Regions from separate parts of the Paenisporosarcina sp. P5_A11 genome, predicted to be linked through region 1. Evidence: riboswitches for the same ligand, from Rfam matches in the RefSeq annotation. Region 1 holds a riboswitch; each other region holds the start of a gene.
The links. A riboswitch is a leader RNA that binds a small molecule or an ion and turns the genes downstream of it on or off. The one in region 1 is predicted to bind S-adenosylmethionine.
Positions count from the first base shown of each region.

Region 2: it holds a riboswitch for S-adenosylmethionine, as region 1 does, so the genes downstream of both, AC1DOS_RS05295 (methionine ABC transporter ATP-binding protein) here and metK (methionine adenosyltransferase) in region 1, are expected to answer to the same signal.
Region 3: it holds a riboswitch for S-adenosylmethionine, as region 1 does, so the genes downstream of both, AC1DOS_RS01690 (2,3-diketo-5-methylthiopentyl-1-phosphate enolase) here and metK (methionine adenosyltransferase) in region 1, are expected to answer to the same signal.
Region 4: it holds a riboswitch for S-adenosylmethionine, as region 1 does, so the genes downstream of both, AC1DOS_RS01345 (O-acetylhomoserine aminocarboxypropyltransferase/cysteine synthase family protein) here and metK (methionine adenosyltransferase) in region 1, are expected to answer to the same signal.

Region 1 covers NZ_JBFUKT010000154.1:516-7,719, forward strand. The annotation lists gene AC1DOS_RS15785 (alpha/beta hydrolase) at 1-511, opposite strand, end outside; gene AC1DOS_RS15790 (gamma carbonic anhydrase) at 690-1,217, shown strand; gene metK (methionine adenosyltransferase) at 1,545-2,741, opposite strand; SAM riboswitch class I at 2,942-3,065, opposite strand; gene pckA (phosphoenolpyruvate carboxykinase (ATP)) at 3,265-4,851, shown strand; gene AC1DOS_RS15805 (hypothetical protein) at 4,889-5,326, opposite strand; gene AC1DOS_RS15810 (hypothetical protein) at 5,344-5,793, opposite strand; gene AC1DOS_RS15815 (alpha/beta hydrolase family protein) at 5,799-6,584, opposite strand; gene AC1DOS_RS15820 (NUDIX domain-containing protein) at 6,562-7,035, opposite strand; gene AC1DOS_RS15825 (transposase) at 7,085-7,204, opposite strand, start outside.
Region 2 covers NZ_JBFUKT010000017.1:25,656-32,396, forward strand. The annotation lists gene AC1DOS_RS05270 (SRPBCC family protein) at 1-108, shown strand, start outside; gene AC1DOS_RS05275 (ArsR/SmtB family transcription factor) at 108-470, shown strand; gene AC1DOS_RS05280 (iron-containing alcohol dehydrogenase family protein) at 547-1,623, opposite strand; gene AC1DOS_RS05285 (MetQ/NlpA family ABC transporter substrate-binding protein) at 1,639-2,472, opposite strand; gene AC1DOS_RS05290 (methionine ABC transporter permease) at 2,490-3,161, opposite strand; gene AC1DOS_RS05295 (methionine ABC transporter ATP-binding protein) at 3,151-4,164, opposite strand; SAM riboswitch class I at 4,268-4,376, opposite strand; gene AC1DOS_RS05300 (carbon-nitrogen family hydrolase) at 4,447-5,241, opposite strand; gene AC1DOS_RS05305 (aminotransferase class I/II-fold pyridoxal phosphate-dependent enzyme) at 5,327-6,490, shown strand.
Region 3 covers NZ_JBFUKT010000003.1:1,000-10,576, reverse strand. The annotation lists gene AC1DOS_RS01740 (F510_1955 family glycosylhydrolase) at 414-1,391, shown strand; gene AC1DOS_RS01735 (TVP38/TMEM64 family protein) at 1,565-2,119, shown strand; gene AC1DOS_RS01730 (YjcZ family sporulation protein) at 2,356-2,448, shown strand; gene AC1DOS_RS01725 (alpha/beta fold hydrolase) at 2,615-3,394, shown strand; gene AC1DOS_RS01720 (TVP38/TMEM64 family protein) at 3,458-4,126, opposite strand; gene AC1DOS_RS01715 (plasmid pRiA4b ORF-3 family protein) at 4,299-4,952, shown strand; gene AC1DOS_RS01710 (YjcZ family sporulation protein) at 5,042-5,143, shown strand; gene AC1DOS_RS01705 (cupin domain-containing protein) at 5,337-5,867, opposite strand; gene AC1DOS_RS01700 (methylthioribulose 1-phosphate dehydratase) at 5,870-6,499, opposite strand; gene AC1DOS_RS01695 (2-hydroxy-3-keto-5-methylthiopentenyl-1-phosphate phosphatase) at 6,496-7,155, opposite strand; gene AC1DOS_RS01690 (2,3-diketo-5-methylthiopentyl-1-phosphate enolase) at 7,152-8,366, opposite strand; SAM riboswitch class I at 8,437-8,542, opposite strand; gene AC1DOS_RS01685 (DMT family transporter) at 8,917-9,231, opposite strand; gene AC1DOS_RS01680 (DMT family transporter) at 9,231-9,566, opposite strand.
Region 4 covers NZ_JBFUKT010000002.1:77,634-87,210, forward strand. The annotation lists gene AC1DOS_RS01310 (hypothetical protein) at 1-156, opposite strand, end outside; gene AC1DOS_RS01315 (DUF3243 family protein) at 179-484, opposite strand; gene AC1DOS_RS01320 (hypothetical protein) at 578-1,276, opposite strand; gene AC1DOS_RS01325 (ABC transporter ATP-binding protein) at 1,871-2,695, opposite strand; gene AC1DOS_RS01330 (DMT family transporter) at 3,081-4,046, opposite strand; gene pepT (peptidase T) at 4,043-5,284, opposite strand; gene AC1DOS_RS01340 (glycerol-3-phosphate acyltransferase) at 5,442-6,098, opposite strand; SAM riboswitch class I at 6,235-6,351, shown strand; gene AC1DOS_RS01345 (O-acetylhomoserine aminocarboxypropyltransferase/cysteine synthase family protein) at 6,469-7,758, shown strand; gene metX (homoserine O-acetyltransferase MetX) at 7,775-8,830, shown strand; gene AC1DOS_RS01355 (homoserine dehydrogenase) at 8,803-9,577, shown strand, end outside.

The DNA.
Region 1 (7,204 bases):
TGGTTGTATTATACAGTTGATCGTCTTTATCTTGCGTATACACGTCATAATTTCTAGTCAGTTGTTTAATTGTCACATCATGTGTACTCTTTACATTCTCAGCTAACTTACCAATACTCGACAAAGCACTAGATAATTTGGATGGATGAATTTTTAAATTTAACCATGGTGATGTTAAAATGGCTGCAGCACATTCAATGGATTTTAATTGAAGTAATTGCATGACAAGAGTTGCGCCTAACCCGTGCCCCATAACAAACACTGGTAGGTTATACGAGATGGATGCTTGAACTAATTGGTCGATATAAGACCCATAAGACTGGAAATCTTCATTATGTGCCGCTTTATTTCGAGCCGCTTCTCCATGACCTGGCAAGTCTCCCATGACAACATGAAAACCTGAACTTCTAAATTTTTCGATTAACCATGCATATCTACGATGATGTTCGTACGCGCTATGTACAATTGCGACGACTGCTTTAGCTTGACCATCTGCTTCCCATTTCCACATGAACAGCGCCCCTTTACAAGTTCATTTTATCACAAATACTTGTTTTAATATTACCACGTGATCTTGATATTAATAAATCATTGTCACTTAGTACATCCTGAAATGGTAATTAGCCTTAATAACGACCTTACACCCATGTATAATGAAACTATACCGCAATAAGAAATGAGGTAAAAGAATGATTTACTCTTTTAATAATAAAACTCCCTTGATTGATCCATCTGTTTATATTGCTGATTATGTCACAATCAGTGGCGATGTGACAATCGGTCAAGAGTCTACAATTTGGTTTAACACGGTCATTCGTGGCGACGTAAACTCAACACGTATCGGTCGCAAAGTGAACATTCAAGATTTATGTTGCTTACATCAAAGCCCTGCAGCTCCATTAATTTTAGAAGATGAAGTGACTATTGGACATCAAGTAACATTACATAGCTGTACCATTCGCAAAGGAGCTTTAGTAGGAATGGGCTCAATCATTTTAGATGGCGCTGAAATTGGTGAAGGTGCATTTATCGGAGCTGGAAGCTTAGTACCTCCAGGCAAGGTTATTCCAGCAGGGATGCTAGCATTAGGACGGCCTGCGAAAGTTATTCGTGAATTGAATGATGAAGACAAACTTGATATGAGACGAATTGTAAAAGAATACGCTGAAAAAGGGCAAATTTACAAAGAGATGCAACAGAAAAGTAGTGACCAATAGAAAAGAGCAGGCATCTAATTGCCTGCTCTTTTCTATTGGTTTAATCCCGCACAAATTGTTTTGTTCCCGTTCACCCAATTTCCCTACAAAAACACACTGAAACGATGTGCATGGTGCTAATTACTTTGATTTTCGCTTCGCTGATGTTGTGAAATGAATCATATCAAATTCTTGTGTTTATTCCCATTCATTTGGATTTAATCCCATTCGAAAGTGGTTTATTCCCGTTCAATTTGATTTAATCCCTTTCACGAGTGGTTTATTCCCGTTCACCCATATTTCCTCATAAAAAAACTGTTCCAGAATTACTCCAGAACAGTTTTTGTTTTATTCGCTAGCTTTTTCTTTCAAAAGAGCAGCTCTATCAGTTTTTTCCCATGGTACATCTAAGTCCGTACGACCAAAGTGCCCGTAAGCAGCAGTTTGTTTGTAAATAGGACGACGAAGATCTAACATTTTGATGATTCCTGCAGGACGAAGGTCGAATGACGCTCGAACCACTTCAACAAGTTTTGATTCTTCTACAGTGCCTGTACCAAATGTGTCGATTGCGATTGATACTGGTTGAGCAACACCGATTGCATATGCAAGTTGAACTTCGCAACGGTCAGCAAGTCCTGCTGCTACGATGTTTTTCGCTACATAGCGTGCAGCATATGCTGCTGAACGGTCAACTTTTGTCGCATCTTTACCAGAGAATGCGCCACCGCCGTGACGAGCGTATCCACCGTAAGTATCAACGATAATTTTGCGACCAGTTAAACCAGCATCCCCTTGTGGTCCACCAATTACGAAGCGACCAGTTGGGTTAATAAAGTATTTTGTATTTTCGTCAATTAATTCTGCCGGAACGACAGGATTGATGACATGTTCTTTCAAGTTACGTTGAATTTGCTCAAGTGTTACTTCTGGGTGATGTTGAGTAGAAATAACGATTGTGTCAATGCGCAACGGTTTATTGTTTTCATCATATTCTACAGTTACTTGTGTTTTACCATCAGGACGTAAGTATGGAAGAATTTCCTCTTTACGTACTAGTGCTAAACGACGAGCTAACTTATGAGCCATACTAATTGGAAGTGGCATTAATTCCGGTGTTTCATTACATGCAAAACCGAACATTAACCCTTGGTCACCGGCACCGATTGCTTCGATGTCTGAATCTGTCATCGAACCTTCACGTGCTTCTAGTGCTCTGTCAACGCCCATTGCGATGTCGGCAGATTGCTCATCGATTGCAGTCAATACTGCAGAAGTCTCTGAGTCAAAACCATATTTTGCACGAGTGTAGCCAATTTCACGAACTGTTTCACGTACAACTTTTTGAATATCCACATAAGCAGATGTTGTGATTTCTCCAGCAACAAGCACTAAACCTGTTGTTACAGTTGTTTCACAAGCAACACGTGCGTTCGGGTCTTCTGTTAATATAGCATCTAAAATTGCGTCTGAGATTTGATCACAAATCTTATCCGGATGCCCTTCTGTTACTGATTCTGATGTAAATAGACGACGAGTTGTCATTTAATATTCCTCCTATATCCTTCGAGATTGCTCTCGGAAAATTCAAACGGTACTCATTTCCCATGTCCAGCTTATTCAGTTGAATAAAACCTTCCGCCTTTTCGGGCTTCTGCACACGAGGATAAAGGGAGATGTCATAAAAAAAACCCTCTCTCACGTAAAATACATGAGGAAAGGTATTCATGTATAGGCACCTTTCACTCTTATCATCCAAGGAATTCACCTTGTTTCAGGTTCAGCACCTTTGCCAATTACTACTTGGTTCATAATTGCAGGTTGCCGGGTTTCATAGGGCCTGACCCCTCAACCAGCTCGGGATAAGAGTATCCGTTCAGTTTTACATCATAATAAACTAATCCACCTATGTCAAATATTTTTTATTATTCTTCATTAATATAAAATTATGAGGAATTTAATCAGGCTATTAGTGTAGATTATTAAGCTAAATGTGTTATACTAATCATCGAATTGAAAAAAACACCCCAATTAACTGGGAATACACAAAAAAGGAAGGTACATATACATGAATTCAGTGAACACTATCAACGAGCTGAACGATTTGTTAAATGGCCAAAACGTGCATGTACAACTTTCAGTACCACAATTAGTGGAGAAAGCAACATTACGCGGAGAAGCTGTCTTAACATCTACTGGAGCTGTAAAAGTAGAGACAGGAAAGTATACAGGACGCTCTCCAAAAGACAAGTATGTTGTTGAAGAAGATATCTCAAAAGACAAGATTGATTGGGGTACAGTAAACCGACCGATTTCATCTGAAATTTTTTCCTCTTTATATAAGAAGGTTGTAACTTATTTAAAATCGAAAGAAGAACTTTTTGTCTTTAACGGCTTTGCTGGAGCAGACGAAGAGTCTCGTCTTTCTATCCAAGTAATTAATGAATATGCATGGCATAACCTATTTGCGCATCAATTATTCATTCGCCCAACAGAAGATGAACTGGCTTCTCATGAAGCACAATTTACGATTGTATACGCACCAACTTTTAAAGCAGACCCAGCAATCGATGGAACGGATTCAGAAACATTTATCATTGTTTCAATGGAACAACGCATCATCTTAATTGGTGGTACTGAGTATGCTGGCGAAATGAAAAAATCAATATTCTCTATTATGAACTATTTACTTCCAGAGCAAGGCATTTTATCTATGCATTGTTCAGCAAACGTTGGTGAACAAGGTGACGTTGCCTTATTCTTCGGTTTATCTGGAACTGGAAAAACAACATTATCAGCTGATGCTGATCGCAAGTTAATCGGCGATGATGAGCACGGTTGGTCAGACAATGGTGTATTTAATATTGAAGGTGGCTGTTATGCAAAAGCAATCAACCTGACACGTGAAAATGAACCACAGATTTTCGATGCTATCCGTTTTGGATCAGTATTAGAAAACGTTGTAGTAGATGCTGAAACTCGTATTGCAAATTACGAAGACATTTCTTTAACAGAAAATACACGTGCCGCTTACCCATTACAAGCAATTGACAATATCGTAGACCCTTCAGTTGCTGGTCATCCAAATACAATCATTTTCTTAACAGCTGATGCATTTGGCGTATTGCCTCCAATCAGTAAGTTGACAAAAGAACAAGCAATGTACCACTTCTTAAGCGGTTTCACATCGAAACTTGCTGGTACAGAACGTGGAATCACGACTCCACAAGCAACATTCTCAACATGTTTCGGTTCTCCATTCCTTCCATTGCCTGCAACTGTATACGCGGAAATGCTAGGTAAGAAAATTGATCAACACGATGCACAAGTATTCTTAGTGAATACAGGTTGGACTGGCGGCGAATATGGCGTTGGTAAGCGTATGAAACTAGCTTATACACGTGCAATGGTTCGCGCTGCGCTTGAAGGGAAATTAGATGACGTGGAAACAGACAATGGTTCTGTATTCGGTCTAGCGATTCCAAAAGCAGTACCAGGCGTACCTGAAAATGTACTCAACCCTCGTGATGCATGGGCAGATCCTGCAGCTTATGATATTAAAGCAAAAGAATTAGCAGATCAATTCCGTAAAAACTTCAATAAATTCGGCTCAGTTTCTGAAGAAATCATTTCAAAAGGTGGACCAATTATTTAATTTAAAAAAGGCTTGCACTTCGTGTGCAGGCCTTTTTTTATTCACTATAGTTAAAGACCGTATCGTTTTTGAAAAAGGATTGAATATGTATGGAGTCTGCTTTGGTGATTTGATTGAAATGAAGTTCTACACCATAATGCTCTACTGAACAAATGTGATACCCATTCTTTTTAAAATGTAATGAAAACCATCTAATATTATTAGTATCATTACTAGATTTTAAGAACAAATCTTTTAATTTCTGGGTAAGTGGCATGGTAAAAATTACTAAGTCAGTCTCAATTCTAATGGTGTGTGCAAAAGGTTTGATTAATAGAATCAATTCTGTTTCATTTTTCCAACAACGTACTTCTACTTCAGTAAAGATTGGCAGTAACTCAGTCATCAAAGGAACCCAATAATCCACATTCTTCATGCGTTTTATTGTTTCATTTCCATGTGAGAAGGTGTCATTTTTTATATGTAAATTCCCCATAAGTAACCTCCCATAACTTACATTAAGTGCTCTTTAAAATATTCGGCATTGGCATTCTCTGGAAACAATGTTTGTAATTCTTCTGCTTCTTTTTCATCTACTCCATAGAGAACAATTTCAGAGCCATATTGTGCGATTTCAAGCATCTGAACATCTTCTTTGTAAAAGAATAAGGTAAACCATTTTAATCCACCATTAGGATCTATAGATTGATTACGTAAAAATGTACAATTTTCCTCATTCAATGTGACAGTGAATACTTTTACAAGACCTTCAACCACTGAGTTGGCCGATATCTTAGAAAGTTCTTCAATTTGCTCAGATTCTTCAAGCCAACTGTGAATCTCGACTGATGCAAAATCTTTTGTATAAGTATCCCATAATTTTTCCCAATAGCTGGTATCTATAGGAACTGACGATTTATTTTCTTTTTGAGTCGTTTCCAAAAGAATCCGAACATGTTTCATAATCATTACCCTCCTTGTTGTTTCATCCATGTTGTTAAGTCTTTGATTATTTGATTATTAATTTTTGTTGGGAAAAAATGATCATGTTCACTAAAGTACCAGGTTTCAAAAACTTTACCTTCTTTTACAAGCGTTTTTTCTAAACGACTAGCATGCTCAATCCCAACATTTACATCCTTCTTCCCATGGATAATTAAAAGTGAACAAGTAATATCTTTGATATGTGAGAAAGGTTGACGTTCTTCGAAAGCTTCAGGCGCATTATTTGGATTCCCTCCAATTACTCGCTTCATCATTCTCCGCATATCTTTCCTTTCTTCATAAGTAAGGATTACGTCTGAAACTCCTGACCAGGTTACGGTAGACGTTATATCATCACGCAATATGGCCGTCCATAACGCCATAATTCCTCCACGAGAAAAGGCAAATAAGTGAATGGGATTAACGGATAAAAACTGTTTTAAAACATCTACTCCATATACCGCATCAAAACGATCTTCACCAGCAAATTCATCGCGTCCTTCGCCACCACGATTACCTCTGTAATAAGGAGCAAATACTACAAAACCTTGTGCTGCAAATTGAGCAATGCGAGCTGGCCTAACCATTCCTATATTTTGAATTCCGCCTCGTAAATAGAGTATACCTTCTTGGTTACCAGATCTTAAAGGTTGTGCAAGTAGACCTTTTACTCGATACCCACATGACCAATACAATACTTCTGTTAATCGAACATTTGGATTGGGACTAGGATATGGTCGTTTTTGTTCAATCGTTCCGTTCGGCTTCATCTAACATCACCTGTTCCAATATTTTTCTCATACCTTCATCTCTCATATGGAAACTTAGATTAGTCGAATTAAAAAATTCTTGTAAGGTTACCCAGACTGGGCCTTCTGTTTCAAATTGTGCAACATTTGGATCTATTGACACTACAGTTGAACGGAAAACCACTTTACAAAAGGGGTTTATGTCATTGACCATGTATTCAGCAAACCATTCCATATTTTCAAGTTGAGCACCTGTCTCTTCATATACTTCCCTTTTTGCAGCTTGTACTAACGTCTCGTTTGGTTCAACTTTGCCACCTGGAAATTCTAGTCCTCTAAGTGGATGTTTTGTAAGTAACCATTGCTCTTTCCTATTGGCTAACACCAGAACATGCGTGGCAGGAATAGGAAATGTATTTTTTTCAAATGATAATGTGACTTCAACTTGATTTAAATCTACAAAAGAAAACATGCCTTCGCTACACTCCTTTAAATTAGTGTAGCGAAGGCATGCAAAGCAATCAACTATAAAAAGGCATGTTTTCAATATGTTGTTTGGATTCCTTATCCGTGTACTCATGAATAACGGCATACAATTTTTTCAAACGCAAATCACTTTCATCATTTTCAGGATCTAAATG
Region 2 (6,741 bases), on a different contig from region 1:
GCTATCCTTCCAAAAGCAAATGACAAAAGCTCAGTTATCCGCGACAGAATGGATCATGGTTGGATGGGGATTGTTAATGAACGACTTAAAAAAGTTGTTGAGGAATAGTGGCTAATTCAGCAGAAAAATATGATGTATTCCAAGCTATTGCTGATCCAACCCGTAGAGAGGTACTTCGCATACTTACTGGAAAAGAGTTACCCATCTCAAAAATAACATCTCATTTCACTATGAGTCGTACAGCCATTGCAAAACATCTTCATATCCTTTCAGAAGCAAAGTTAGTCAGTGGACGAAAGGTAGGGAGGGAAAAACTCTATCAGTTACAACCAGAACCTTTAGAAGAATTAAAACAGTGGCTTTCTTTTTACGAACAATTTTGGAACAACAAATTATCAATACTTAAACATGTTGTTGAAAGTGATGGAGAAAGTAGAATACACGTCATTAAAACCGAAGTTGAGAAATAGTAATAACAAAGTTGACATAGAGAAAGACCGACAAAGTTTTTATGTCGGTCTTTTTTAAATAATCGAATTCATGGTTTTACAAGAACCTTGACTCTAAATGTCGCATGACTTGTGCCACTTCAGTAGCTGTTATTTTTTCACTACGCATGTGATGAATGGACTCTTCATTTCTTGTGGATTGTTGTGCAATATCATCAATCCATCTACTCGGAATATTTAAATCATAAAGCGAAGTCGGCAAACCCAGTTTCTGATAAAACGGACATAGTCGCTCAACTTCACTTTCCTTCTGTTCGAGAAGCAATTGAACCAAAATGCCATAAGCCACTTTATTTCCATGTAATGCTTTATGTGACTCTGGCGCAATGGTCATGCCGTTATGTATGGAGTGCGCACCTGCGACTCGACCATAGCGATCACCAAATCCGCCTACCATTCCTCCAAGCATAATTATCGATTCAATTACTCTGACGAATGCATTTGACACTTTTGCTTCTTTCGCATCATCAATGGCTTCTTCTGCATGTTCAAACATTTCTTCTGCACATAACCGCGCAGTATGATGAGCGACCTTTAGCGCAACCGATGGATTGCTTAACTTGCTAATTTGAACGTCTGCTTCATACCACTTAGCTAATGTATCTCCAATGCCTGCGACGAGAAGTGGAATGGGGGCTTCCACTAAAATTCGTGGCTCCACAAGAAGGATGTCAACACTCATTGGATACACATCATAGTGTGTCATCATACCTTCATCAGAATAGATAACACTAAGCGGTGTCCAGGGTGCACAGTTCGAAGCGAGCGTTGGAATTAAGATTGCCTTGGTTTCACTCGTGTAAGCTACCGCTTTTACGACATCCAACACTTTTCCGCCTCCCACACCAATAATTGCATCTACGGAATGACTCTGTGCTAGCGCAGCCACTCTGGAGATTTCAGTTACTGTACACTGACCTTTATAAAAAACGTGCGATACATGAATGCTTTTTAGGCTGGGAAAATAGTAGCGTGCCGCATACCATGACTTCACACCTGAAACTATGAGTACACGTTTGATATTTCTAGACACTAACTTGTCTTCAAGTTCATCTAGCGCCCCACTCTTACAAACATATTCAGTCGGTGCTCCGCGAATAATGATGTCTTCCATAAGACTCCTTCTCTCTTAACGGTTTTTCATCCACTCAGGTTTACCAAAACCTTCAAATTCTGAGTCGATAATTCCTTCAAATTCAGGTGCTTCTACGATTTCCACTAAGTCTTTCGCAAGTTGCGAGTCTTTGTTTGCAGTCGTAACAGCCACGAGGTTACGGTAGAGATCAGGCATGTTCTCTAAAATTAACGCATCTCGTAATTTCATATCTGCTGCTAAAGCGAAGTTTCCTGGAACTGCTGCTAAATCTGCACCATCTACTGAACGAGGCAGTTGACCTGCTTCAATTGGTTGGAACACTAAATTTTTCGCATTGGTCTTAATATCTTTCTCTGACACTGTCAAAGGCTCTGCATTTGAATCTAATTCTATTAATTTATGATCTTGTAAGATTAGGAAAGTACGGGCCGCATTGACTGGGTCATTTGGAATCGCTATTGTTGCACCATCTTTCACTTCTTCTATGGATTTATATTTATTAGAGTAAATGCCCATTGGTGCTGTTGGCACTGTGATTAGTCCAGTTAATTCCATATCATTTTCTTTCGAGAAGTTCTTAATATAAATGGAGTGTTGGAAAAGGTTAGCGTCAATATCTCCATTGTCTAGCGCAATGTTAGGTTGAATGTAATCGCTGAATTCAACGATTTCTACTTTGTAGCCTTTTTCTTCAAGAGCTGGTTTAATAGCCTTTTTCAACATGTCGCTGTAAGGACCTGCTGATCCACCTAATTTTACTGAATTATCGTTATCCACATTACCTTTAGTTTCTTCGTCACTTCCTCCACATGCTGCAAGAGCCACTACTAGTACCAGTAACATAATCGAAAATATAATTTTTTTCATCTCTGTCTCTCTCCCTTTTATCGTTTATCTATTGCTTTAGACGTCCAGTCACCCAACTGTTGAATGATTTGAACGAGAACAATTAAAATTACTACCGTGACAACCATGATTGTATTGTCATAACGGTAATATCCGAACCGTATTGCCAAGTCTCCAATTCCGCCGCCGCCTACTACCCCAGCCATTGCGGAGTAAGCAACTAGGCTAATGATGGTCATCGTCACTCCTTGCACAATGCTCGACTTCGATTCTGGCAATAACACATCTTTGATAATCATCCAAGGGGTTGCTCCTACTGCAACTGCAGCTTCAATAACGCCTTTATCAATCTCTCGGAGTGATGTTTCAACAATTCGCGCGAAAAATGGAGTGGCCGCAACCGATAAAGAAACACTAGCTGCTGCTGGTCCAATCGTTGAATCAACAAGCAATTTGGTTAATGGTATAAGTGCAACTAACAAAATAATAAACGGAATCGAACGTACCATATTTACAATAAAACCGAGTATTCCTTTTATAATTCGATTTTCTAAAAACAATCCTCGATCGGTAATGAAAAGTACAATACCAAGGGGTAATCCAATCACAATCGCAACCGTCAGTGAAATCCCAATCATATACATCGTTTCCCCAAATGCTTTGAGTATGTCTGGCCATAATTCAATCACGTGCTGGATATCAATGCCCATTTCGAATCACCTCCACTTGCGCTCCGCGTCCTTCCATATACGTAATAGCTCTTTTAATATTGTCTGGATGTCCTTGAATTTCCATTAAAAACAAACCTAGCGGCACTTCTTGTATGTATTCAATCGAGCCGTGCAAGAAATTCCCACGTACTTCAAAATGCTGAACCATATCTGAAATAACACCTTCACCCGCCACATCACCTTTAAACATTACTTTTACAATACTTCCAGTAACTTTATCCAAAATGGTTTGTGGCACTTCAAATGACAGCACGCTACTAATAAATTCTTTAGTCAGCTCAGCTTTTGGATTTGAGAAAATCTCGTATACTGACCCTTCCTCCACTACTCGCCCATCTTGCATGACTGCCATACGGTCACAAATCTCTTTCACTACATTCATTTCATGCGTGATTAACACAATCGTGATGTTTAATTCGCGGTTTATCTTTTTTAGCAATCGTAGAATTGATAAAGTTGTGTTTGGATCAAGCGCAGAGGTTGCTTCGTCACACAATAACAAGGAAGGGTTATTTGCAAGTGCACGTGCTATTCCAACACGTTGTTTTTGCCCTCCACTCAGTTGTGCTGGAAACACATCTTTTTTATCAGTTAAACCAACCATCTCAAGAAGCTCCACTACACGAGACGTCATTTTTTCTCTTGGTGTGTTTGCCGCTCTTAATGCGAATGCAATATTTTCAGCTACTGTCTTTTGACTAATCAAGTGAAAGTGTTGAAAAATCATGCCGATTTTCAAGCGCGCCTTGCGTAATTCTTCTCCCTTTAATTTTGTTAGATCAAGTCCATTTACTTCAATCTGGCCACTGGTTGGTCTTTCGAGTAAGTTGATACAACGGAGTAAAGAACTCTTGCCAGCTCCGGAATACCCCACAATTCCGAAAACTTCCCCTTCAGAAATGGTGAGATTAACTCGATCCACACCCATTACCAGGCCATTTTTTGTTTTGTATTCTTTAGATAAATCATTTATTCGTATCATAACAACAAGCTCCTTTTTACCTTCTAGAAAACACAATCCGTAGACTTTAACAAAATAAAAAATGCCCCTTTCATTATGAAAGAGGCACCGAAAAATGGATTTTGGGTTATCTTTCAGAATGAAATCATTCTGTAGGAATTGGCACCTTCCCAGCTATTGCTGGGGGTTGCCGGACGTCATAGGGCCTATCCCTCGGTCTCTCTTGATAAGTTTCCATATGTAGTTGTATTTGTTGCTCGAACTAAATCTTACGATGTTTATTAACGAGTGTCAAACCTTTTTTCACTTTTCAAACAATGGTAGATAAAGTGACGGTCTTCGATCTTCATACACAGGGATACGTGTGCGCACTTCTTCAACTTCGGAAAAATCAACATCAATTACCGCGTATTCTTCATGTTCAGTACCGGTCCACAACACTTTCCCCCACGGCGCAATAATCATGGATTGGCCATTAAACTGATTGTTTGGATCAGAACCAATACGATTCACTGCAATTACGAAACATTGATTTTCTATTGCACGCGCTTGAAGTAAGATCTTCCAATGATCAATGCGTGTCGACGGCCACTGTGCTGGAATGAATAACACCTTTGCTCCTGCTAATGCATGTGCCCGTAACCATTCGGGAAACCTTAAGTCATAACATATGACGCCACCAGCTTGGATAGAACCTAAAGAAAACATATTTTCCTTATTTCCTGCTTGTAGGTATAGATGTTCATCCATCAAACGGAACAAATGCGCTTTATCGTATTCACCAACAAGCTCTCCATCGTTCGAATATACATACATCGTGTTGTAGAAGTTGACTCCTTTTTTCGTTGAAACCGAACCACCTACGATATGAATGTGATGTGTTCGCGCCAAATCAGAAAGAAATTTTTTCGTACGCTCTCCTTCAATGTCGGCAAGGTTTTCTAATGCTGTTAATGCATAAGCAGTATTCCACATTTCAGGTAAAACAACGAGCTCTGCACCTTCACCAACTACTTTTTCAATTAATCTTTGAACATTGCAAAAATTTTTTTCAGGTTCAGCAAACGCTACGTCGAGCTGAATGCAAGCGATTTTCATGGATACACCACCTATAGACAAGTTACTCAAAAGGTTATAAGATTTGGCTGACGATTGCAACTAATTTAGAAAATGAGGAAACGCCATGGAACTCTCGAAAAGACTACAACAATTACCTCCACAATTTTTTGCTTCTCTTGTACAAAAAGTAGGAGCTGCAGTGGCACAAGGTCGCGATGTAATTAATTTAGGTCAAGGTAACCCTGACCAACCAACACCTCCACATATCGTAAAAGCACTACAAATAGCTGCTGAAAATCCTGTTACTCATAAATATTCGCCCTTCCGCGGAATAAGCGAATTGAAAGAAGCAGCAGCTGCCTTTTATAGACGTGAATATAACGTTGACATCGATCCACTAACAGAAGTCGCTGTATTATTTGGAACAAAAATCGGGCTTGTTGAATTGCCTATGGCCGTATTAAATCCGGGAGATTGGATGCTACTACCAGACCCTGGATACCCAGACTATATGTCAGGAGTAATGATGGCCGACGTCAACTATGAAACGTTACCACTTATAGCAGAAAATAATTTTTTACCTGATTTCAATATGCTTTCTGAAGAAAGTAAAGAACGCGCGAAACTTATGTATCTTAACTACCCAAACAACCCGACAGGAGCTACGGCAGACCTCGAATTCTTCAACGAAACTGTAGCATTTGCTAAGGAAAATGGAATTGCTGTATCACATGATTTTGCCTATGGAGCCATTGGATTCGAAGGAATAAAACCGGTAAGTTTCTTACAAGCAGACGGTGCAAAAGACATCGGAATTGAAATGTACACCTTATCCAAAACATACAACATGGCAGGATGGCGCGTAGGATTTGCTGTAGGAAATGCACAAATAATTGAAGCCCTTAACTTGATACAAGATCACATGTTTGTAAGCCTATTCCCAGCTGTCCAACACGCAGCCGTCGCTGCTTTAAATGACAATCAAACATGTGTGCAGGAATTAGTTGATCGCTATGAAAAGCGTCGAAATGTATTCATCGATGCATGCAACCGTATAGGATGGCAAGTAGAAGCCCCCCAAGGCTCATTCTTTGCGTGGTTGCCCGTTCCAACGGGATACACAAGCCAAAGCTTCGCAGATAAGCTGTTAAATGAAGCAGATGTAGCCGTAGCCCCTGGAAATGGCTTTGGTGAATTTGGTGAAGGCTATATTCGTGTTGGCCTATTAGTAGACGAGGACCGTTTAGAAGAAGCCGTTCAGCGCATTAGTAAACTAGATATTTTCTAACTTGGCTAGCTAGTTAGGTTAGACCAGACATATGAACACAAAAAAACCGATACCCTTTAACAGGTATCGGTTTCTAAATTGCCTAGCGACGTCCTACTCTTGCAGGAGGACCCCTAAAGCTACCATCGGCGCACGAGCTTAACTTCCGTGTTCGGGTTGCGAAAGACGATGAACGGCAAATTTCTTCGTCACCTGCGGGCTTCTCGTTTCTCGCGTATGGAATACGCTCCGAGACTCGCCCCCTTGGTTCC
Region 3 (9,577 bases), on a different contig from region 1:
GAATAGAAGGTGTTGCTTCTTTCATTACCCAAAAGGGTTCTGGTGCTTTTTTACTCTCCTACATAGAACAACTTAAATAAAATCTCTCTTTGAGGTACTTGCAAGCGTTCGAACTTCTCCAAAAACGCAGCTTTATCGTAGGTTACTTGATGTATAGTAACTTGCGCTTCTGCTTCAGTTAAATCGATAATGCCATATGGGGCAGTGTCTTAAGCGTGATGGTGAGTATATTGTGCTTTTTTCTGCACAGTTTTTTTTATATTTTTCGTGTACAATTGGGGCAGTTAATAGAGGACGGTACCGTCGATTCACATGTTCGGAATTTGCGTGACAAATAAAAACTGCTAGGTTTCAAGCGTCCGAGTATATTGTGACAGTTTGGGCATCGGCTATAAATGGAAGTGAGGAAGAACATGAAGACATGGATAATTATTATGGGTCTGCTTAGTTTAACGCTTGCAGCCTGTTCATCAAATGACACCACAGAAGAAAACGAAAAGACAGTAGATGAAGCCGCTCAAGACGCTCCTCTTGCGCCTTCAGAAGATTTTTACCAGAAAACAACTGACACCAAGTTGGACCATATTCATGGACTCGGCTACCCAGGTTCCGGTGATGCATTAATGCTTGCCTCCCATCACGGCCCCCTTCTCTATGAAGAAGGAACGTGGAAAGAAACAACGGGCGAAAAGCATGATTATATGGGCTTTCAAGCAGTAGCTGATGGATTTGTTTCAAGCGGTCATCCAGAACCTGGATCAGATTATGAGAACCCGCTTGGACTACTAAAAAGCACAGATGCCGGAGAAACATTTAAACAATATGCGTTTGCAGGTGAAATCGACTTTCATTATTTAGCGGCTAGCTACCATACAGATCGTATCTATGTTTTTAACGAAATGCCTACTGACAAGTTAGAGAACGGCTTCTTTTATACAGACGATTACGGACAGAAGTGGACAACGATGGACATGAATGGCTTTGAAGCCGAAATGATGTCTAATATGGCGGCTCATCCAGACACACCTGCAACTGTTGCGATTGGCACAGACCGAGGATTATATCTATCAACGGATGCAGGTCAAAGCTTTTCACTATTCAAGGATGACATGTACATCACTTATGTGACGTTAAGTAAAAGTCATGCGTACGTAGCGGAGTTAGTAGGTGACAAGGTGCAGTTGGTTCAAATTGACCTTGCTTCAAAAGAAGCAAAGGCTCTTTCAGTTCCACAACTGGCTAAAGATAATGCCGTCACTTATATTGCTACACACCCAACGAATGACAAAGAGATTTCGATTGCAACCCTACAAAATAATGTCTACCAAACGACTGATGGCGGGGTTACATGGAAGAGCTTAGTAAAACTCGGTGACTTGACAAAAGAATAGGCACTCTCGTGTTTTGGGTGTTGCTTCATTCTTCTATCATTAAAAAATAGCAGAAAGCCAAACAAGATGAGTCCTCATCTTGTTTGGCTTTTTATTATGCAGATTGTCAACGTCATTATTGAGTAAAATCGTGCTACTATAAATGCATCTTAGTTTTGATAAAGGAGATATCTATGGCAATAATCGAATCTTATATGTCCATGGTTCCCTTCCCTATAGCTGTATTGATAAGTATGCTAGTGAATATCGTGATTAGTATCGTAGGAGTTATTCCGAGTGCATTTCTGACTGCCATAAATGTCACGGCATTTGGCTTTTGGGGTGGGTTTTCAGTTTCTCTTATTGGAGAGATTGCCGGGAGTTTGGTTGCCTTTTGGTTGTATCGAAAAGGGTTTAGAAAGTTTGTTAACAATCGGTCTAAACATACACCACGGATGAAAAAGTTGCTCGATGCTTCTACTCGAGAGGCAATCTGGTTAGTAATTGGCTTACGATTAATGCCATTCATCCCTTCTGGATTAGTGACGCTATATGCTGCCGTCAGTAAGATGCGTTTCGGGTCATTTGTAGCGGCCAGCAGTATAGGCAAAGTTCCAGCTTTACTACTTGAAGTTTCAGCAACGTATGCTGTTGTGAAATGGATAGGTATTGGGCAAATTATTGTTTTCGGGTTGGCAGTTGGTGTACTATGTATGGTTTGGATAAAGATGAAACAACCTAAGAAATGATTCAGTACACTAAGAGTATCGAACCGTGAAAAACAGGGCATTCTGTCTAACAAAAACCCCCTTTCACCGCCCGTGTACGAGCTGTTGAAAAGTACTAGTCCTAAACTATTTTAATTTTTTAAGCAACATAATAGTTTTTACACCTATTTATAATATAATCCCATGACGTTGCCCCATATGTCGGATATTGTTTTGCGTATAATACAACATTCCCACAAAGAAAGGCGGTGTTATCTATGGGTGGACATCACGACGGCGGATCTTCTTTTGCTTTGCTGGTGGTTCTTTTCATTTTATTAATTATTGTTGGAGCTGCTTTTCTTTGCTAATTAAAATAATCATAAGGAAGAGAAAGCCACTCCCTACGCACAGCGAGAGCGCGAATAAGCGCTCTCATTTATTTCAAAAATCTACGGGTTGGTTCGAATAGGACAAGTAGGTTGATGAAAGTTTACATAATCCTCAGGAGGGAATTTAAAAAGTAGAGGTGACTTGATGCCAACATTTACGAGTAATGGAATGATTCTAACATATGAAGAACACGGGGCTGGTGAGCCATTTGTTTTGTTGCATGGATTGACTGGTAATCGCCACATGTTTGAAAATGAAGTGAAAATCTTAAAGAAGTATTTCCGCATAATTGTCTTGGATGCTCGCGGACATGGAGATTCTGAAAAACCGTCTACGTATACATTAGATGACCATATTGGCGACGTGCTTCGGTTACTGGACCACTTAGAAATCGAAGAAACTTATCTACTCGGCGTCTCGATGGGTAGTTATATTGCACAAGGTGTAGCCATCGCTTCACCAGAGCGTGTGAAGAAGTTGATGTTAGTGGCAACGAAATCACAAGGCAAAACGTCTTCTATGGAAGCCTTATTTGAGAAACACGCAGATGATCTTGAAGGATTAGACTTTTCGGAGAAAGTCGTGAAAGTATCTCCTTACATTTTTCATGATTTGAAAGCTGTCGGCAAGTGGAGCCACAAAGCCGGACAGCAGAGCCCTCCCTTAACAGCAAAAGAGATTTCCGCTGCTAATGAAGCATTAGAAGGCTTTGATTTTCGTGGAGATTTGCATCGAATCACTGCTGAAACGCTTGTTATTAGTGGAGATCACGACGGTCTAAACCCACCAGAAGTAGGTCGTGAAACGGCGAGACTGATTCCGAATGCCACGTTCGTTGAATTTAATCAATCCGGACATGCTCCAAACGTAGAGCAACCACTGCTATTTTTGGATTTCATCTTAGAGTTTGTTGACCAAAAATAAAGGATTCGTTCATTTAATAAAATAACCCCAGCTCGCTTTTGGCGAACTAGGGTTATTTTAGTTTCATTTAGGTTGTTTACGTTTTTTGCGAACAAGTTTAAATAAGTAGTACGCTAAAATGGCACCGATTAAGCCCCCCCAAATTAGAGCTTCATCTAATTCTTCCGACAAAAGTCCTGCAGGAATTAATGCAAGAGCAAAAAAGAAAAGGAAATTTCCAATAGTGGTTGCGAGGATAAACGGCCAAATCCGTACCGTACTGAGTCCTCCCAATATATTGACCAAACTAGTTGGAACTAAAGGGAATACCCTGGCTTGAAAGACATACGAAAAACCATTTGCATCAATTTTCTTAAGAAGTTCGGGTTTGAATTTTTCAATTAAGCGCTCTTGAAATAAATATCGCACGCTATAAAATACAGCAACTGCCGCAATTATACTCGAGATCCAACTCCATAAAAAACCATTAATAAAACCAAACAACGTAATATTAATACTAATTACCAATAGTAAAGGAAACACCGTAAATGAATTTTGAAGGATCATGATCACTAACATAAACACAACCGCATGCAGCATATTATCATCTAAAAAATCTTGAGTTGCTTCGATATCTTGATTCACTAGAAGCGTAATGATTTGGCGATTCATGATTAGAAAAACGAGCAACAGTATGAAGCCGCCCCAAATTAACCAGTTTTTATTTGTGAATTTGTTTAAGGCCTCTTTCATTTGTCACCTGCTCGCTTTTTAATCAAATTATCAACACTAGAAATGGGATTTCTCACGTTCTTAAATTAGTTTTATCATATCACGATTCATTAATACCAGCCCTTTTTTAATCTTCACAAGGAGCACCCTAATTATGTTATGATGAAAAAAATCCTTAAAATGGGGTGTTATGATGAAAGCTTACCAATTTCTTGTCACACTAAATCACGTAGAACCAAAGGTATGGCGTCGGTTTGTCATGCCTGTCGAACTTGATTTTTATGATTTGCATTCCGTAATTCAAACCTCTATGGGGTGGACAGACAGTCACTTGTTTAATTTCTTCGTTGAAGACTCCATTAACAACAAAACGATTGAGCTGGTTGCAAATGAAGAAACCGTTACAGAAAATTTCGCAATGGCACAACATTACATGAAAAACCCTCCTGAAGAAGGGACCTATGAATATAAAATGTATCAACGAATCATTCGCAAGCAATTATTGCTAGCAAGAGACGTAGATTTAAATCAATATGTACATGAATCTCCAGACTTTCGCTACCTGTATGACTTTGGCGACGGCTGGGATCATGAAGTGATATTTGAAAAAGTAGTGGATGATTTCGAGTATGATTATCCTCAAGTTCTAGAAGGCAAAGGTACTTGTCCTCCCGAAGACGTTGGAGGCCCACCAGGTTATGATGAATTCCAGCGTGTCATAAAAGATAAAGAAGATCCTGACCACGCATCTATGAAAAAATGGGCCAAAAGCCAAGGTTATAAAAAATTTAATTTGGCGAAGGTCAATTCAAATTTAAAAGATGAGTGGGACATTATTTGCGAATAATTCTTCTTTCTGATTCCTGCTCTGTTCCCGTATCTGCCTTATAAAAGTGCATATGTTAAAACATCCTTCCTAAAAAGGTGGTGTTAAACATGGGTGGTAACGAATGTTGCAACAATAACGATTCTACATTCATTTTGATCGTTGTTCTCTTCATCTTATTAATTATTGTCGGTGCAAGTTTCATATGCTAAGTAATTTTGATTAATCCTCAATTTTCACTATGACGCGGACCTTTTCTTCCCCATAAGCGTGCGCCATAGCATCAGAAAAACCTGACTCCCACTGCGGATGTCAGGTTTTTTCGTTGCGTTGTTGTGTCTGTATACGTCTGGAGAGGATAAAATGTCCGTACCCAGGTGAATGGTCGGAACGATTTCTCTTCACTTATGCAACCGTTTCTTTCTCATAAATTGGAACCCACCCTTCTGTTGTAACAAAGATACGAACCGCTACGACTTTGCGGTCTTCCATTAACGTAAAGTAGTGACGCACGTTTTCAGGAACAGAGATTAAGTCACCAGGTTGGAGTTCGACGTCGAAAAATTCACCATCATTCGCTTGAATGACGAAAATGCCATGTCCACTCACAATGAAACGCACTTCGTCGTCCTCGTGATGGTGTTCTTGTTGGAAATTTTTCAGCAGCTGTTCTAAATTCGGAGTTGATTCTGAAAGTGAAATCACATCCGCTTGTTGGTAGTTGCGACGCTCAGAAATATCGGCAATATCGATGCCAAATGCCGATAAAATTTGTTGTTTTTCTTCATCAGTTAAGTTGAATTTTTCACGAAGTTCCTTCGGGAGTTTATCAATATCCCATTTTTCATAAATGACTTCGTTGCTATATAAAAAATCGATTACTGCTTGTTCATCTTCAATACGTTCGTTTGATGCGTGTTTTCGAATGAATGCCATGATTAAAAACTCCCCACTACATGTTTTATGGATGCTACTTTGACTTGATAAGAGAATAAAAATTCCCATGCTTCCAAGATTTTTTTTGCTTCAAAGGCATCTTTTCCCCACACTGTAATTCCATGATTTTGAATAAGAATTGCCCCACTGTCTCCATTAACATAGCGATCAAATTGTTCAGCTAAAGTTGGGATGTGCGCGATATTCGCGATGATAGGGATGCTGACTTTGGCGTCTTGCTCCCATGAACCTAGAGCTTTAATAATTTCATTTCCAGTAAATTCAATATGTGTTTCATTTTTGTACAGTTCTGTAATCACATTGTTATCGATGGTATGCACATGAAGGACGCAGCCCGCGTTGGTTTTATTATAGATTTTGGCGTGCAACAATGTTTCAGCTGAAGGCTTTGACGTTGTGTCCTCTAACTTTTCACCATTTGAATCGACCAACAAAAAGTCGTGATTCGTGAATTTGCGTTTGTCTTTCCCTGATGCCGTGACTAGAAATGAAACGGGTTCATTCGAAACTTTAATAGACAAATTACCACTTGTTCCATAAAACCAATCGCGATCGGCTAATTCTTTTTTGATAGCTGCCAAATCGCTCCAACGTGAAAAGTAATTGCTCATGTGTGTACCTCCAATTGCTCTAAAATGTGAATTACATCTCTAAATGTTTCAAATGGCTCAAACGCAATGTTAAGTTCTTCGCACTTTTTACTGAGAAAATCTCTCGCAATGACTTTGTCTGCTAGTTTTGCAGCTTGTAGATCAGTAATAGAATCTCCGATGACGATTTTATAAGTGTTGTCTTCACTAAGTTTGCGAATGATGGATGGCTTACAGCAACCACAGCCATTTGAACAAAATTCATCACAAGTGTGTGGCCATTCAATCGAAATCGTATCACCTGAGAAATCTGCGACATTGCAATAAATATGGTCTTCAGTAATATAATCTTTCAGCAAAGGTTTGACGAAGAAATCAATGCCACCTGATACGATAAAGAGCGGAATACGTTGTGATCTCGTATACGCAACAAAGTCTTCAAAACCTTCGCGAATTTGTGCTTGGTCGAGGACAAATTGCGTAATTTCATCTTTTTGATTGGTTGAAAGCAAGTTGAAAAGTTGCGTAACACCTTGTTGAATGGAAATTTCTTGTCCGAGAATTTGGTCTTTTATCGGCTCCCATTCAGGTGGTGCGAACTTTTTCATGATGGCCATGATGTTGTCTTTGGTGGTGATGGTGCCATCAAAATCACAAAAAATAACTGGTTGGCTCATCGTACTTTGTCACCCCACAATTCAAGTACTTGTCGAAGTTCTTCGTTTGTTTGTGAGGCGACTGATAGGGTTTTCTTTAAAAGCGTTGCATCGACCGCTTGCCTGAATGCCTTACCTCCTGCTGCAGATCCTTCTGGATGACCGTGTACTCCGCCCCCTGCATTAATTACCGAATCAACTCCAAAATCTTCGATAAGTTGTGGCACCATTCCTGGATGAATTCCCGCTGAAGGCACAGGAAGTGTTGGTTTCACGCAATTTGGTTTCGTTAGCGATTCCACAATCTTAAGAGTTTCGGTTTTTTCAAGAGCCACACTTCCATATGGCGAAGGAAATAAGGAGAAATCCGCTCCTGCAAAACGCAGTAATTTGCCTAGTGCAAGTTGGTTTGACAGCCCGTAATATGGTGATGGCGTGAATGCTCCTGATACAGCAGGGTGCGCCATGATTGGAATCGCAATTTCACTATCCTCGGCTAAGCTTTGAAGCGTATCGAGTCCGTATGCATAAACATTAAACAACAACATGTCTGCCCCAAGCTCTGTTGCACGTTTTGCTTTGTCTCTTAAGTCAAATGTGCGTCCCGTTAAATTCACAGCGTATCGTGTGCGATGTCCAGTTTCTGAATATACTTTTTCGAGAACTTCACGACCTTTCGTGATTCGTTCTTCAAAAGGCGTTAACTCGTTGTCGAACAAGATCTCATCGTCTTTCACAAAATCCACGCCACCACGTGCCTGTTGTTCGAGTTGGTGCAGTAAAAAAGATAAGTCTTTGCCAAGGATTCCTTTGAAAATACTCATAACAAAAGGGCGATCTTGCACACCCGTCCAATTGCGAATCCCCTCAATCCCAAACTTAGGTCCTTTGAAGTGAGTAGCTAGCTCCGCACTGAACTCCAAATCAATTAATTTGATTTCCCCATCAAGCGATAATTTGCCAAAGGTCGTCGTCAAAATTGCTGGCAAGTCTGGACTAAAATTCGCAGCAGGATAAGCAATTCGAATAATTCCTTTCGTACGATTTGCATTTGGCTCCTCACCTAATGATTGGACAGATACAACGCGGCCTTTATGTTTCTTTAATTGTTGTTGTTCGAGTTGAGGCAAATCAGTCCAAGAACCAACAGTCAGACCAAGTGCAATGCCTTCAGCTTTTTTCTCCAAGTTTCCTGCGTTATGGACCAAATAACTCGCAATTACTTCACTCAAATTCGTCACCTCTTTAATCCACATAAAAAACCTCTTCACAAAAAAGAAGAGGTTAGTAAAAACTAACATCCTCTTATCTGTCAGCTACTGCTGCAAGAATTAGCACCGTGCCTACTCGCGTAAGTCGGTTGCCGGGTTTCATAGGGCTAGTTCCCTCCACCTGCTCTTGATAAGAAAAATGTAGATATGTATTTTTTAAAAATATAAATCGAATTATTGCATCTATTTTTAGTATTGTCAACACAATTTTTACACAAATCTGAATTAAACAACAGTTATTCAGTTGAGTCGAGTGAACTTGATAATTTACTGTGCGCGAAATGGACAAGCAGCATAGTAAACATTATAACAAGAGACCCGTCTCGCAGAAAAAGCGAAGCAGGTCTCTTGTAATTTTGAGCTTGAGAATTAGGAGGAAATTGGATAGTTGCGACAATAACATGAAAAGTTGAGACAATAATTCAAGAAGTTGCGATAATAACGATGAAAGTTACGACAATAACTAATAAAGTTGCGACTATAGATACCTAAAAAATCTTGCATCATAACATTATGAAATGAACTTCAATCCGACAGCTGCGCCTAACACCATTGCGATAAACAGCATGCGCAACCAGGTTTTCGGTTCCCCATATAAAATCATGCCTAAAATCGCACCACCAGAGGCGCCAATACCTGTCCATACTGCATAAGCCGTTCCCATCGGAAGACTTTCCATCGCGAATGCAAGAAATAAAAAACTTGCGCCAAAACTGACGAACAATCCAGTGATTGATTTCCAATTACGCTTTTTGTGCACTTGGTTGATCATCACAACGCCTGTCATTTCAAATAGTCCTGCAATGATTAAAAATAGCCAAGCCATTAGGATGCCCCCTCTTCCTGTTCTTTTGTCACTAGTTTAAGCCCAACAACACCAATCAACAGAAGCGCAATCAACCCAATTTTCGCGATGTTAAAATCTTGTCCAAAAAATAGGATATCTGCGATTACTGTGCCTGCTGTCCCGAGTCCAACGAACACCGCGTACACTGTACCCACCGGTAATGTTTTCCCTGCCATGATCATTAAATAAAAACTCACAGCAATGGCCACTGCCGTCCCAATCCATGTCCATACATCATCCGCGTGTTTTAAGCCAATGACCCAAAACACTTCAAAAAAAGCGGCAATGAATACTTTCATCCATTCTTTATTCATCCTGTTCATCC
Region 4 (9,577 bases), on a different contig from region 1:
TTGATTTAATTCCTCAACGGGGACGGCATCAACCGTTTGCATATCTTCATGCATATCGAAAAGACTTTCTTTTTCTGTTTCAACTAAATCGGGATTGTCTAATTTACGGCCTTTTTGATTTTTGTGTTCTTTATCATCAAAAGGTTTGTTCGTCATATCAATCCGTCCTTGCACATACTTATTTTCTCACCATATTAACTAACATGTGAGCTAAAGCATGTTGTTGATCTTTGTCGCCTGACTTCCATAATTCTTGTAACAAGTTTTCTTCACTGTTTTTTGGCTCTTCATTATTTGCTAAATATCCAGCTACTTTCTCAGCTGTTTTCGCTAGTTGTTCTTCACCCAGACCTAATTTTTCACCCATTGCAACTTTGTCGCCAAGATAAGATTTAAAGGTTGAAAAATTCGCTAAAATTTCATCTTTCTTTTCAGGACTAACGTTTTTTAATTCTTCTTGAACTTTACCTTGAATGTTTTCCATGTCGTAGACACGCTCCTTTTCATCTTCTTAGGTTAGGTTTATCCTAATTCCACTCAAGTAAAACATCCCAATGTGTAAAATGGGTATTTCATCCTATTCGTGAGGGCAAAAACCACATTTTAGCAAACCAGGGACATCTTTTGAAAAACAACATGTCGTACGAACTGTGGTATTCAATAATTGAGCAGGTTCTAAACCTTTTAAATACGTGTTGAAGAGAGATTTTGGAGCTATTCCATCCCAAACTTCATCTGATTTTAATATTTCCAAATCTATTTTGGCTTGCTTTGAAGTAGAGGAGTGGGAGAGCATAACTGCATAATGCCACAACAGAAATCCAAATACATTTTCCCATAATGTTAAAGGAGAAACAGATGAATGCTCACGGATTTTTATAAGCAAGCTATGTATTTGATCCTTTAATATTTTTCGGATTATTACTTGACGAGGCTCGTTTTCAATATCGACATAGTGATTTTTATTGATATACATGCTGATGCCTTTATTTCCGTATTCCACATTTGCAGCAAACTGTAAGTCATCAAGTTCACCTAACCATACTTCATCGTAAGTGGCTAACATGACAAATTGTGTTGATGCAAACATGCCATAGCGACGCATGAGATAAGAGGCGGCAACGGTTCTGTTGTCTATCCCTGTAACTGCTTGTACAACAGACAAAAAATCAATGTCTTGTAATTGTTTCAGTGTAAATAATGCATGAGCTGGTGGAGTTACATAGGTGCTGTACATATTTAATTGTCGGATTTGATCGTTCGTTAAAGTAGTCATAAATTAAGTATACAAAATTTTACCGAATAAAGTATTGACTTGTTAAGTGATAATGATTATCATTATCGTATAAGAGAATTTCTTTCTGAAAATTAGGGAAGAAACCATGTCAGCGACTTTTCTCCAAATCGACGCTGATTAACTTCAAACTTAACCCCCCTCATCGTTAAGTTGTGGAAGTCTAGATTATCGGATCCGTGCTCAATGCATGGATTTTTTTTGTTTCAGTGACTATTTTTTTATAGTTTGTTGTGACAATTTATATAAAGGATGATTGATTTCTTTGATGTAAGAGGGTTTTCAGTGCTCTTCTGACGCATCTTTTGTTGCACTATAATCTAGAGAATAAAGAGGTAGGCTTGCAGAAGCCGAAATTGTATCTTCAGCTACTTGGTTTGTTGAAGAGAGTGATGATTCATTAGTAAATCAAAATTTAAAAATCTAAAGGTTGTAGGTGAGCAACGAAGGCGTCCAAGCTGCAAGATTAACTGTACTAGTAAAAGGGGGACGTGACAAAGTCACATCCCCCTTCAAAAGCTCACCGGAAACCTGCGTATTTTTGTCGCTAAAAGGTTCTCAGTTTGCTTATTTTTATTATGCTCCTGTAGCTGCGTGTAATTCAGGTACTACACAGCGTCCGCGTCCAAAAGGAATACAATGAGGTGTACCGAACATTGGATCTTTGGAAACCTGACACTCCATTCCAAAAACAGAACGTACTAAATCACAAGTAACAATATCCTCAGGTTTTCCTTGTTCATGAACTTTTCCATCTTTAATAGCGATGATATTGTGTGCATAACGTGAAGCTAAATTTAAATCATGTAACACCATCACAATGGTACGATTTTTTTTCTCATTTAATTCAAATAACAAATCTAATATTTCTATTTGGTGTGTCATGTCTAAGTAAGTTGTTGGTTCATCGAGTAATATGATCTCGGTATCTTGTGCAAGTGTCATGGCAATCCAAGCGCGTTGACGTTGACCACCAGATAATGTATCAACTGCACGGTCACGTAAATCGCTAATGCAAGTTGCTGCCATAGCTGCTTCAACTTTTTCTGTATCTTCTTCTGTCCAGCGCTTTAACCATGATTGGTGTGGATAACGACCTTGTTTCACCAAATCATGAACCGTTAAACCTTCGGGTGATACAGGGGATTGTGGTAAAATACCCATTTTTTTCGCAACTTCTTTTGAAGACATACTGTGTACATCTTTTCCTTCTAATAAAACAGAGCCATTTGTTGGTTTTAATAGGCGTGCAATCGAACGAAGAAGTGTAGACTTCCCACAACCATTGCTACCTACAAAAACAGAAATTTCTCCACGGGGTATATGTAAATCCAAATTCTCAAATAATAATCGATCTGTATATCCAATTGATAGGGATTCAGTTTTAACAGCAGTAACCATGATTGTATAGCCTCCATCGAACTGATAGGTATTCTCACTGTGGTTATCATATCACATAATTGTCATCAAGTGAGAATGATTTTCATTGTTTGTTGAAAAGTCGTTTCAAACTTGTGAACAAGACAAAGGAACGAAGAATAAGTAGTTACGTTCATAAGAACGAAAGGCGAGGTATCGGACAAACCAGCTAAGAAGATAGTTATAGATATGGCTAGTTAGATTCCCGACGATACCAGTAGAATTATATGCCACTTGGTGCCATAATAGGCGTAAAAGTGGCCAAAGAAAACATCTTATTGAGTTCTTGGAAAAGCAATTTTTAATCTGTTACTAGAGACTGGGGCAATAGTTATAATGATAAAACAAAAAAACAAGCAAGATCTGTCTAAGAGACGGATCTTGCTTGTTTTTGTTTCAAGAGTTTTGTGTAAAAACTGTGTAAAAAGAGTCCAATAATAATGATAACTAGCCCGATAAACGCTACGGGTTCAGGTAAAGGAACACCTAGTAACATCATTTCGCCAGCTATTACAAATAAAATTTGTGTAGCTTGGGTTGCTTCAACTGCAGCAAGTTTCCCTTGATTCTCTCGAACACGATCTGTAGCCATGAAAAACAAGGTAGTTGCAATTACTCCTGAACTAATGCCAACTATCAAACTTTGGAAAACTTGGCTACTAGAAGGAAGGCCGACAGATAAGGCAGCATAAACTGCTAGTAAAATCCAGACCGGAAGTGATGCGATTGTCATCCCAAGGACGCGACTAATCGAATCGAGACGGCCCCCAGTTAGTTCCATCATTTTACGATTACCAAGTGGATAGGCAAATGCTGCAACCAACACTGGAAATGTTCCGAGCACAAGTGTACCTGTGGACACGTTGTTTGCATGTGGAATTTGAATTAGTACAATTCCAATCAAGATGACCATGGAAATGACAAGTGACACTAAAGGGATTTGTTGTCTAAACTTACGAATCCCATTAGAAGTATGAATCGTTATAAAAAACAGAGGGGCTAATAAAACACCAGCTATAATTGTCACTTGCCAGGTTCCCGAAATTAGCCAACCAGGACCGTAAGCAGCTGCATATGTAATAGGTGCATAGAACAAAACAAATGCAACAAAGCTCCAACCAGACCAGGGAAGAGGTCGACTCTTCATTTCAGCTAGGAGTGTTGCCATTCCTCCTCGAAGTACAACGATTAACATTAAAAAAGGTACCATGAAGAAATACCGTAATGAAGCACTCCACATCCAACTTCCTCCGGAAAGTTCCATTGACCGGTTTAAAATAAAAGTTACCGCAAAAAATAAAGATGCCAAGATTCCAAGCCCTATTTCTTTCAAGAATTCAACCCTGTTACTTGTTTTTCAAACAGTTGTATCATTTCAATCATTACTTGTGTAGCCTTTTCCATGTTATCAACCGAAATATATTCATATTTTCCGTGATAGTTTTCACCACCTGTGAAGATGTTTGGAGTAGGTAAGCCCATATAAGACAATTGAGATCCATCAGTTCCGCCACGAATCGGCAGGACTAAAGGATTAATAGATAGATTTGTCATTGCTTGATGTGCGATATCTACAATTTCTTTGACGGGCTCAATTTTTTCACCCATATTGTAATATTGGTCATTTAGTTCAACTGTAATAGCATGTGAACCATACTCTGCTTTAATTTCAGCCACTGCTTTTTCAAACAATCCTTTTTTTGCGTCGAATTTTTCCCGATCAAAGTCACGAATTATATATGACAACTGTGCTTCTTCTACATGACCGCTGAAATTCATTAAGTGTATAAATCCTTCATAGCCTTCAGTCTTTTCAGGCACTTCAGATGCCGGCATATAAGATTGGAACTTCATCGCAATAGTTAAGGCGTTGACCATTTTGTTTTTTGCAGATCCAGGGTGAACGCTAGTTCCGCGTGTGATGACTTTTGCCCCAGCAGCGTTAAAACTTTCAAATTGTAGTTCCCCAAGAGGACCTCCATCCATCGTGTAAGCATATTTTGCATCGAATTTTTCAACATCGAATTTATGAGGTCCGCGACCAATCTCTTCATCAGGAGTGAAGGCAATTCTGAGTTTGCCATGTTTGATGTCTGGATTATTTATCAGATACTCCATAGCTGTCATTATTTCAGCAATACCCGCTTTATTGTCGGCACCAAGTAATGTCGTGCCATCTGTTGTTATTAAAGTGTGACCGATATAATTGTTAAGCTCAGGAAAATCGGTAGGAGACATTACTGTTGTTTCGTTTAATGAAATGTCGCCGCCTTCGTAGCAATCGATGCGCTGAGGATTCGCATTTTTCCCAGTGTAATCCGTTGCTGTATCAACATGAGCTAAGAATCCAATTGTAGGCAATTCATGGTCTATATTTGAAGGTAATGTAGCAAATAAATAGCCATTATCATCAAGTGAAATGTCTTCCATTCCGATCGCAGCCAACTCTTTTTCAAGTTCATGGAGTAAGTCCCACTGACCTGGTGTTGAAGGGCAAGTTGAACTGTTTGCGTCAGATTGTGTATCAATTTTTGCATAACGCACGAGGCGTTCGATTAATATTTCTTGCATGACATTCCACTCCTTAATTTCATAAATCTATTATTAGTTTATCATTTTCAGAATCATCTAGGAATATTGAATGCTATTAAAAATCAGATAGGATATTTTTTAACCTAATAAGAGGCTGCTGCCAAACAGGTAAATGTAAGAAATATAGTAAATCCTCTTAGAATTCCTGTGGAGATGTCGTTTTTTTCTTTTTCATAACAGTAGACACTTTAGGTTCAGTTCCTTGCTTTATACGTAGAATGTTTTCTCTATGTTTCCAAATAGCTAAAGTGAAAAGAGCTAATGAGATGAAGTTCGGCCAAAATCCTCCCATAAACCAAAATACATAAACCAATAATGTAAGGTATAAAAAAAGAACGCCAATTGGTAAATAGTCTGTTATGAGAGTTATTAATATGAGCAAGGTCAATCCAATACAGCCCATTCTCCAATCGACAGCAAACATAATCCCAATGATTGATGCAGTTCCTTTGCCACCATCAAAATTCATCCACAAAGGATAATTATGTCCGATAACGACAGCTGCTCCTATTAATAAAAGTAGAGTAGGTGTGTAGCCATTAAAGAGACTTTGTGTATCTAAAATATAGGCCAATAATAGAACGGCGATAAATCCTTTACCAATGTCAAATAACGCAACTAAAGCCCCGAATTTCCATCCTAACACGATGGTAGCATTAGACGCCCCAGAATTCTTTACACCTTGATCTTTTACATTAACCCCTGAAATCCATTGTGCGATGTAGGACCCATGTAACCCCCCAATTAAATAGCCTGATAGGATAATCATGAGTGACAATAAAGCAAGATTCAAAATCTCAACTCCTTTTTTCTTCTCACTCTTTAAACGTTTGACTATTGGCTGAAGTTTCAAAAAAAATAATTATTTCTTGACTTTTTCTTCCTGGAAAACATATACTGTTTCTCAAGATGGAAAATTGAATCAAATACTCTTATCAAGAGCGGCAGAGGGACTAGGCCCTACGATGCCCAGCAACCGGCAAGTGATGAACTTGCAAAGGTGCTAATTCCTACAGATTTCTTCATGTGGATCTGAAAGATAAGAGGAGGTATACGCAATTGCGAGCCCCCTCTTCTTAAGCGAAGAAGGGGCTTTTTGTATTCCAAAACTCCTCTTTCGCCTCCACACTTCCATCTAAACCACAAACCAGGAGGGAAAAACAATGACTAATCTTCAACCAGAAACGCTACTTTTACACGGAGGGCAAGAGCCGGATCCGATTACTGGCTCACGTGCGGTACCAATTCATAAAACTACTTCTTTTGTTTTCAAAGATACAGAACATGCTCAAAAACTTTTTGCGCTGCAAGAAGCTGGAAATATCTATACGCGTATAGGCAATCCAACAGTCGATGTATTTGAACAGCGTGTTGCTTTGTTAGAAGGGGGTACAGCTGCAGTAGCTTTATCAAGTGGAATGGCAGCGATCGCTTTTTCTATTTTAAATATAGCAGGAGCAGGAGATGAAATCATTGCTGCTAGTAATTTATATGGTGGTACTTATAATTTGTTTGCTAAAACACTTCCAAAGTATGGAATCACTGTAAAGTTTGTCGATTCAACTAATCCGGAGAATTTCCGAGGAGCCATTTCTGAAAAAACGAAAGCCATTTTTGGGGAAATTATCGGCAATCCAAGTCTCCATGTTCTAGATATAGAAGCTGTGTCTACTATAGCCCACGCGCACGGAATTCCGTTAATTGTTGATAATACATTTGCTACTCCATATGGAAGTAATCCTATTGAATATGGTGCTGATGTAGTAGTACATTCAGCAACAAAATGGATTGGTGGACATGGTACTTCAATTGGAGGTGTGGTAGTTGATGCAGGAAAATTCGATTGGAATAGCGAGAAGTTTCCTGAGTTTACGGAACCAGATACTAGTTACCATGGATTGCGTTATGGGATTGACGTGCCTCAAGTTGCATTCGCTATTAAACTTCGAGTTCAACTACTTCGTGACTTTGGTCCATGTCTAAGCCCAGATAATGCATTTTCTTTCTTGCAAGGTCTCGAAACGTTACATTTACGTGTGCCGAGGCACAATGAAAATGCATTGGCGGTAGCTAATTTTCTAGAGAATCATCCAGCGGTGGAGTGGGTAAGTTTCAATGGATTTGAATCTCATCCATCTCATCAATTAGCTAATAAATACTTGAAGAATGGATACGGTTCAATTGTGAATTTTGGAATTAAAGGAGGACGAGATGCAGGGCGTAAAATCATCGATAACGTCAAAATCTGGTCTCATGTTGCCAATGTAGGAGATGCCAAATCGCTTATCATTCATCCGGCTTCTACGACACATCAACAGTTAAGTGGAGAAGAATTAAGAAAGTCAGGTGTCACAGAAGAATTGATTCGACTTTCAGTGGGATTAGAGTCGGTAGAAGACTTATTAGCTGATTTAAGGCAAGCGATAGATCAAGCAATCGTCGTACCGATTTAACTTGGAGGTGGAATTAGTGGCAACAGGAAGTGTAGAAATCGGAAACTTCCAAACAGAGTCTGGGAATCTACTGGAACAAGTTGAACTTTCATATGAATCTTGCGGTCCATTAGATGCACCTGTTATTTTAGTTTGTCATGCTTTGACTGGAAATCAATATGCTACTGGAACTCAGGAAAAACCAGGTTGGTGGAGTGGAATGATTGGACCTGGAAAAGTTATTGATACGAATGTATTTCAAGTAATTACATGGAATGTTTTAGGGGGATGTTCCGGTTCAACTGGTCCAGCTACAATTAATCCTACAACAGGTGAACCATATCGCTCATCCTTTCCAACCATTACAATTCGAGATATGGTCCATGCTGAAAAACAAGGATTACTAGCTTTGGGAATTGATAGACTTCATGCAGTAGTTGGAGGATCGCTTGGTGGGATGCGTGTGCTGGAGTGGGGACTACTCTACCCAAAAGATATGGATTTACTGATTCCATTAGCAGTTACCCCTTATTTAAGTGATACAGGTATTGCCTATAATTATATTGGCATTCATGCAATTGAAACAGATGCAAACTATTGCAATGGAAACTATAAGAGTTCATCAGATATAAAAGGGTTTGAAACAGCACGCATGGCGGGGTTAGTCACTTATCGTAGTGAACAATTACATAAGGACCGTTTTGCAAGAAAGACCAGAAGTGATGGTTTGTTCGAAATCGAATCCTATATGAAATACCAAGGGACAAAACTTACGGAACGTTTTGATGCGAACAGCTATCTTACCTTATTACGGGCAATGAACACTCATGATATCGGGAGGGATAGAGGCGGAATAGAAATAGCGGCGAAACAATTTGAAGCAAAAGTAATCACCATAGCATTCACACATGATTTACTATATCCACCTGAGGACATTTGCTCTTTTGCGCATCTCGTTCCTGATCATCATTTCTGCATGGTCAACACACGATTCGGTCATGATGGCTTTCTGACTGAATTTGAGACATGGGGAGATATATTAACTGTTCACTTGGGGGTAAAGTCATGGCAACGATTCAAGCAGCAATCTTAGGTTTTGGAACAGTTGGTCAAGGCATATTCCAAATTCTTAATGAAAGAAAACATCAATTAAAACAATCATTAGGATTGGATATAGAAGTAAAAGCAATTCTAATACGAGAACCAACAAAAAGTCGTATGGCAACGCCAGGCGTTATGGTAACTGACAACTTTCAAGACATTGAAGACATTCCCGATATTCAAGTTGTATTTGAGGCAATTGTAGGTGAAGAACCGGCATTTCAATATCTATGTAGGTCTATTCAAAAAGGCTGTCATGTGATTACAGCTAATAAAGTAATGTTCTCAAAGTATGGTTTAGAATTACAAGAACGAGCAAAAAGACAAGGTGTCCATGTCGGATATGAAGCAACAACAGCAGGGGGCGTACCAATAATAAAAACCTTGAAAAACCTTCTGCTTGTGAATCAGGTGCATAGAATTCAAGGGATATTAAATGGAACATCAAATTACATTTTAACTCAAATGCGAATACATGAAAGCTTGTTTCATGATGCCTTAGAAGAAGCAAAGGTACTTGGCTATGCAGAGTCAGATCCTTTTAATGACATTTCTGGTCAAGACGCATTTCGAAAGCTTATGATATTAAGTACTTTGGCATTTGGTAAACAACCGAATTGGGATGATGTAACGATTGCTGGAATTGCTGATATTACACTTGAACAAGTACAAAGTGCAACAAGAGAAGGTTTGCGTTTCAGGCATGTGGCAGAGATTATTGAAGAGCAAGACGGGTCCT